One region of the Priestia sp. YIM B13486 genome, then DNA from elsewhere that is predicted to be linked to it. Evidence: predicted binding sites of a transcription regulator. Region 1 holds the regulator's gene; the other holds the start of a gene.
The links. The regulator Rex, encoded in region 1, represses fermentation and respiration genes when NADH is low (regulators of the CRP and FNR family bind a similar motif). The targets are predictions, from matches to a motif close to TTGTGAAATATTTCACAA.
Positions count from the first base shown of each region.

Region 2: ACFX4G_RS18890 (DUF1641 domain-containing protein) is a predicted target of Rex. The motif match lies at 1,462-1,479, and genes of this name have one in related genera.

Region 1 is NZ_JBHZOZ010000024.1:10,891-14,310, forward strand. It holds gene ACFX4G_RS27715 (CPBP family intramembrane glutamic endopeptidase) at 1-443, shown strand, start outside; gene ACFX4G_RS27720 (YdiK family protein) at 440-667, shown strand; gene tatC (twin-arginine translocase subunit TatC) at 693-1,448, opposite strand; gene tatA (twin-arginine translocase TatA/TatE family subunit) at 1,464-1,649, opposite strand; gene ACFX4G_RS27735 (redox-sensing transcriptional repressor Rex) at 1,703-2,341, opposite strand; gene ACFX4G_RS27740 (ABC-F family ATP-binding cassette domain-containing protein) at 2,800-3,420, shown strand, end outside.
Region 2 is NZ_JBHZOZ010000007.1:130,381-133,800, forward strand. It holds gene ACFX4G_RS18880 (ammonium transporter) at 1-715, opposite strand, end outside; gene ACFX4G_RS18885 (hypothetical protein) at 712-1,128, opposite strand; gene ACFX4G_RS18890 (DUF1641 domain-containing protein) at 1,558-2,010, shown strand; gene ACFX4G_RS18895 (NAD(P)/FAD-dependent oxidoreductase) at 2,044-3,222, shown strand; gene ACFX4G_RS18900 (AEC family transporter) at 3,268-3,420, opposite strand, start outside.

The sequences.
Region 1 (3,420 bases):
CTGTAGCAGGTATGATTGAGCACGCTCTTGGCATTACCCAAGTATCTGAAAACACACAAAATATTGTTAATCTTGTTAAAGCAACGCCGTTCCTAATTGTCGTTACGTCTGTTATTGGACCAATTCTAGAAGAGATTATTTTTCGAAAGATTATTTTCGGCTCTCTTCACAAACGATATAATTTCTTTGTCTCTGCATTTATTAGTTCCCTTATTTTTGCTGCCGTACACTGGGATTTTAAACATTTGCTCGTGTATACAGCCATGGGATTTGTATTTGCATTCCTTTATGCAAGAACAAAACTAATTATTGTACCCATTATTGCTCACGTGTTGATGAATACAGTCGTTATTTTATCTCAAACTATTTTTGCAGATAAAATTATAGAAATGCAAAAGCAAGCAGAACAAATGCAGTTTATTTTTGGAGGCATGTTTTTATGAAGAATATCCCTTTAACACGAGGGTTTATTTATATTATTATGGGGGTTTTATTCACCTACCTGGCTATTCAAAATGCTCAGGAAACCGTGTGGAATTTCCCCACGATCTTATTTGCACTCGTAGCCGCGTTCGATTTCAGATTTGCGGTGCGCATTTTTATCTTGCACTATAAAATTAAAAAGTTGCAGCAGCAATATAAAAATCAAGATGATTCATCTAAATAAAAAAACCACTGTTTCAGTGGTTTTTTTACATACTAACATCTTCTCTTTCTTGCTCTGCCCTTGCCTTTAACACTTTGCGATACGAAATGCGGGAAATAATGATGCTGATTTCATACAAAATTAAGAGCGGCACTGTCACCATCATGTGCGAGAGCAATTCTGGTGGTGTAATAAGTGCGGCAATAACTAGCAGTACGAAATAGGCATACTTTCGAATTTGAGATAAAAACATAGGCGTGATAATTCCTAATCGCGTCAAAAACATGACGACAACAGGAAGCTGAAACAACAGGCCAAAAGGCAGTGTGAGCTGCATTAAAAAAGAAAAGTATTCATTAATGCCAATCACTTGGTTTACATTCAGCTCATCAGAAACGCGCGTCATAAAATCGACGACAAATGGAAACAACACAAAATAAGAAAAAGAGACACCGCCGATAAAGAGAAAAATGGAAACAGGAATATATCCAAGCGTTACCTTACGCTCTTTTTCATATAAACCAGGACTAATAAATGCCCAAAGTTGATACAGTGCAACAGGAGCTGCAAGTACACAGCCGATAATAACAGCAAACTGCATATAAATCTTAACTGGATCTGTTAGCCTAAATGCATTCATCGTTAAATTTTTTGCCTCATCAGCATGCTGTAAATAGACAATAACCTTATCCGCTATAAAAAAGCCGCCAATTGTGGCAATGACAAAGAAAAATAAAACAATTAAAATGCGCTTTCGCAGCTCTCCTATATGATCATATATTGACATTTCTTGTTCGGTCATACTATGATCACCCTTTTACTCTTTGTCATCTACTTGACGCTGTTTATCTTTTTCACGATCTTCTGAGGCACCGCTAGCGGCATGCTTAAACTCTCTAAGCGTTTGCCCGACTGATCTTCCTAGCTCCGGTAACCGTTTCGGTCCAAAAATAAGCAGTGCTACAATCGCAATAATAATCCAACTGCCTGCTCCAATCCCCATATTCCCACTCTCCTTATTAATTTAGACTTAAGGAAATCGTAACACAGTCCATCTTATTCAACAGGATAATTTTTCAAAAAGTAGACAAGCGACTGTAATTCTACAGCCAGATCAATATGATGCAGTCGAATCTCATCCGGTACGTTTAAGCGTGCAGGAGTGAAGTTTAGAATCCCTTTAATTCCGCAACTCACTAAACGATCGGTAATTTGCTGAGCCACAGGGGCAGGAACGGTTAAAATTGCCACTGAGATATCATCACTCATATAATCTTCCAATTGGTCAAGGTGATAAACCGGCACGTCGCCTACTTTTGTACCGACTTTATCTTCTATCACATCAAAAGCGCACTCAATTTTGGTGTTATTATTTTTAATAAAATTATAATTTAAAAAGGCCGTTCCCAGATTCCCTACGCCAATCAGTGCTACTTTCGTTACTTCATCTTGGTCTAACGTTTTACGGAAAAATGTAAGTAAATAATTCACATTGTAGCCGTATCCCTTTTTCCCTAATGCTCCAAAGTAAGAAAAATCCCGGCGAATAGTAGCAGAATCAACTTTCACTGCCTCACTTAACTCCGCTGACGAAACACGCTGTTTACCAGAAGCATGCAAGTTTTTTAAAAAACGATAATAAAGCGGCAATCGTTTAGCCGTTGCTTGTGGTATTTTTAATTGTTCAGTGTTCACGTTGTACCCCCTCAGTTCATGTATGTCATTACTAACATTTTCAAGTCATATTGCATTACCTTTCACAAAGCCTCAACCGCCTTGAGGTAGCGCTTCCAATTCTCTCTCTTTTCTCTTGTTTTATATATACTCCGCTTCACACCCCGACGCCTTTTGTCTATCCAGGAATACTTAAAGTCGGTAGCTAGAACGAAGCAATTAGCCCTTCAAAGGATCCGTTTGTTAGTCATGACGGATTTTCTACATCCATCATATATAAGTTCAGAGATGCACTTATCTCTTATTTTAACATAGTATCCTGTATAAAATGTGCAGGTAAAATCATTTTATTTCATGAATCAAAACATTCGCTTCATCATTTGTTCTTGTCCCTCTACAAATTACAAACGCTTGTAGGAAGAACTTGTAGTTGAAAATATGTTAAAATACACTATGGATATACTACTAGAGGTGAAAAAATGATTATTCTACAATTGAACGGTATTACAAAATACTATGGGGCAGAACCCATTTTATCGAATATAAAGTTAGAAGTACAATCAAAAGACCGCATTGCCCTAGTGGGACGAAACGGTGCAGGTAAATCAACTTTATTAAAAATTATTGCTGAGCAGCTTTCTTATGACAGCGGAGAAATTATTAAACCTAAAGGTGTTTCCATTGATTATATGGGACAAGATACAGTTCTTGAGTCAACACTCTCCATATGGGAAGAAATGATGACAGTCTTTGCTCCGTTAAAGAAGATGGAAAAAGAATTACGTACGCTTGAAACGAAGATGGGCGATCCAGACATTTTTAATGATTCAGTTCAATACGAAAAACTAACCAAAGAGTACGATCAGCTTCAAGTAACGTTCAAAGATTTAGGCGGCTATCAATATGAAGCGGATACACGATCTATTCTTCACGGTTTCCGTTTCTCAAACTTTGACTATAGCACCCCTATTTCCTCCTTGAGCGGTGGACAAAAAACGCGCTTGGCTCTTGCAAAACTGCTTTTAACAAAGCCAGACTTGCTTATTCTGGATGAGCCTACCAACCACTTAGATATTGAAACTTTAGCATGGCTGGAACAG
Region 2 (3,420 bases), on a different contig from region 1:
CAATAGCAATGTGACCAATTCTAACGTCAGTGGCACTTAGCGTACTTCCTGCATTAAACCCGAACCATCCAAACCATAATAAAAAAGCACCCACTGATGCAAGCGGCAAATTGCTTGGAAGAGAAACAGAACTGATTCCATTTTTCGTGAACTTCCCTTTCCTCGGTCCAATCATTATTGCAGCTGCTAAAGCTGAAAAACCGCCAAGAGCATGGATAACTGCCGAACCGGCAAAATCAAGCATCCCTAACTTACTAATCCATCCGCCTCCCCAAATCCAGTGGCCGGCTATAGGATAAATAAATGTAGTCATCAAAATCGCATATAAAAGATATGCGCGGAAATTAATTCGTTCTGCTACCGCTCCAGAAACGATAGAAATGACCGCAATAACAAACGCACATTGAAACAGCCAAAACGTTTCAAGTCCAATTGGAATGTCAAGGTGCGATAAATTACCCGAGAGCGCAAAACCGCTTTTACCAACAACTCCACCTAAATCATCACCGTACATTAATCCAAAACCAATTAAATAGAAACAAAGCGTTCCTATTGTAATATCAGCGAATACTTTCATAATAATATTCACGCTATTTTTATAGCGGACAAAACCTGCCTCTAACAAGGCAAAGCCGCCTTCCATTAACAAAATCATCGCCGCTGTTAACACGACCCACGTTGTATTTATCCCTAAACTTAGTTCATTAACACTCATATCCCAACGCCTCCACTGCTTTTTAATCGTTTTATTTCTTGTACAATAGCAGGCGAAAGCGTAATTTCACTTGTTTCTTCATTTTCCGCTTTTATTAATTCAAGAACTTCATGAAGTTCTCGCATTTGTGCTTTAAGGTGATCAATTTTTTTAAAGCGTTCCTTTACGTATACCATATACTCGACCGCTTGATGCTGACTTAAAGGACGCCCGGTAAAAAATTTACGAAACGGTGATAGTGATTGATACCAAGCTTCTTCAGCACGTTTCTTCTCTTCGTATTTACTAATTTTCGTTTTTATATCTTCTATTTCTTGTGCTTTAGCTTCTTTTAACTTCATTATAAATTCAATTAATTTTAATTGAGGCAATGTAATGATCACATTATGATAAAGTTCATCCACTATAACCATGTTATATCTCCTTACATAAGATGTTATATTCTGATTATATGTAGAACGCTATAGTAAGTCAATGTAATTTTTTGAAAACTCTTTAAATAGTAAATGCGCCCTATCTTTTTACTACTTATAGAATATTAAGTTCGTATGTGTTGAAATATGACGTTATTTGTTTTATCGTAGGAAGAGGAATCATGTTAGTTCCCTATTTTAATTTTATTTACCTAGGCAATTATTGGCTTTATTTCTTATAAACTTTTATTAAACAAAGGGTTACGAGGTTCTTCACTTATTTTTTCAACGAAATGAGTTGATTTTATCTCGTATTAAAATTAAAATAGAATTATGTGCAAGATTTCACAACTTCACAATGTAGTTTGAAAGTCTAGCAGATAACTAGGAACTACATATGCAACAGTATCCAGCAAAGGAGGACTTTTCATGTCTCAATCAACTATTCAAAAATCAGCTGCAGAGGAAAATGCTGCTGTACAAACAGAAGCGGCAGTTAACAAAGGTCAAGCGGATGTGTTAGATCAATTGTTAAAGCCTGAAGTACAAGAAGCTCTTACTGTTCTTGTAGATAATTTACCAAAATTATCTGAAATGGTAACGGTGCTTACAAAAACTTACGACGTTGCGCAATCATTATTAACTGACGACGTATTAAAAGAAGATCTACTTGGTGGAGTAAAAGAATTTATCGAGCCGGTAGAAGGAACAGTAAAAGGTCTTGCAGCTACTGCAATCGAAGCAAACGATCGTGCAGAAGCAAATGCTTCTAATTCAATCGGTTTATTCGGTTTATTACGCATGCTTAAAGATCCACAAGCTCAAAAACTATTCCGCTTTGCACAAGCGTATTTAGACATTACAAACGAAAAACAAAAATAATTTTCATTAAAAAGTGTGGACGGAGGATCGACTATGTCAAAACATATTTTAATTTTAGGCGGCGGTTACGGTGGTTTATTAACTGCAATGACAGCTCGCCAACACCTAAGTGCGGATGAAGCAAAAATTACAGTAGTGAACCGTTTTGCTACTCACCAAATCATTACAGAATTACACCGTCTAGCTGTAGGCGGCGTTTCTGAACAAGCGGTAGCTTTACCACTTGATAAATTACTTAAAAACTACAACGTTGATTTAAAAATTGCAACGGTAAAAGAAATCTCACCAGATCAACGTGAAGTATCTCTTGAAGATGGTACAAAATTAAGCTACGACTACCTTGTTACAGCTTTAGGTAGTGAAACTGCTTACTTCGGTATCCCTGGTTTAGAAGAGCACAGCTTCGTTCTTAAATCAGTAAATGATGCAAACCGTTTACGTGCACACGTAGAAGCTTGTATCGCTGAATACAGCAAAACAAAAAATAAAGCTGACGGTACAATCGTAGTTGGTGGTGGCGGATTAACAGGTATCGAACTTGTTGGTGAATACGCTGACTTAATGCCAAGCCTATGTCTAAAACACGGTGTTGATCCGAAAGAAATTTCTCTATACTGTGTAGAAGCAGCTCCTACAGTTCTTCCAGGCTTCCCTGCTGAATTAGTAGAGCGCGCTCAATCAAGCTTAACAAAACGTGGCGTTACATTTGTTACTGGTACACCTGTAACAAAAATGGATGCTACAACTGTTGAACTTAAAGACGGCAGCAAAATTGAAACAAAAACAATGGTATGGACTGGCGGAGTTCAAGGTAACTCTGTAGTTGCTAACTCAGGTATCGAAGTAAACCGCGGTCGTGCACTTGTAAATGAATTCTTACAATCTACATCTCATAAAGATGTATTCCTTGCTGGTGACTCAGCGGTTGTAATGGGTCCAGAAGGTCGCCCTTACCCACCTACTGCTCAATTAGCTTGGCAAATGGGTGAAGTTGTAGGCGTGAACTTAGCAGTAGCTATTCGCGGCGGAGCAATGGAATCATTCGTTCCTGTCTTCTCTGGTACACTAGGAAGTCTTGGACGCAAAGATGCAATTGGTACAATCGGCGGAAACAAAACGCAATTAAAAGGTTTACCAGCATCACTTATGAAAGAAGCAAGTAACGTTCGTTACTTATCTCATATCAAAGGATTATTTGCATTAGCTTATTAATCCGTCTTAAAACGAAAGAGGAATTCTCCTCTTTCGTTTTTTTATTTACATAAGCCAAGAAATAAGAAGCGGCAGCGTAATCAACGATAAAATAGCACTAATGACAAAAGCAGACGCCGTTTCATTTTCCAAGCTTTCAAACCGCAAAGCAATCATCGCAGCTACAGCAGACCCAGGAAAAGCTACCAGCAAAATAGC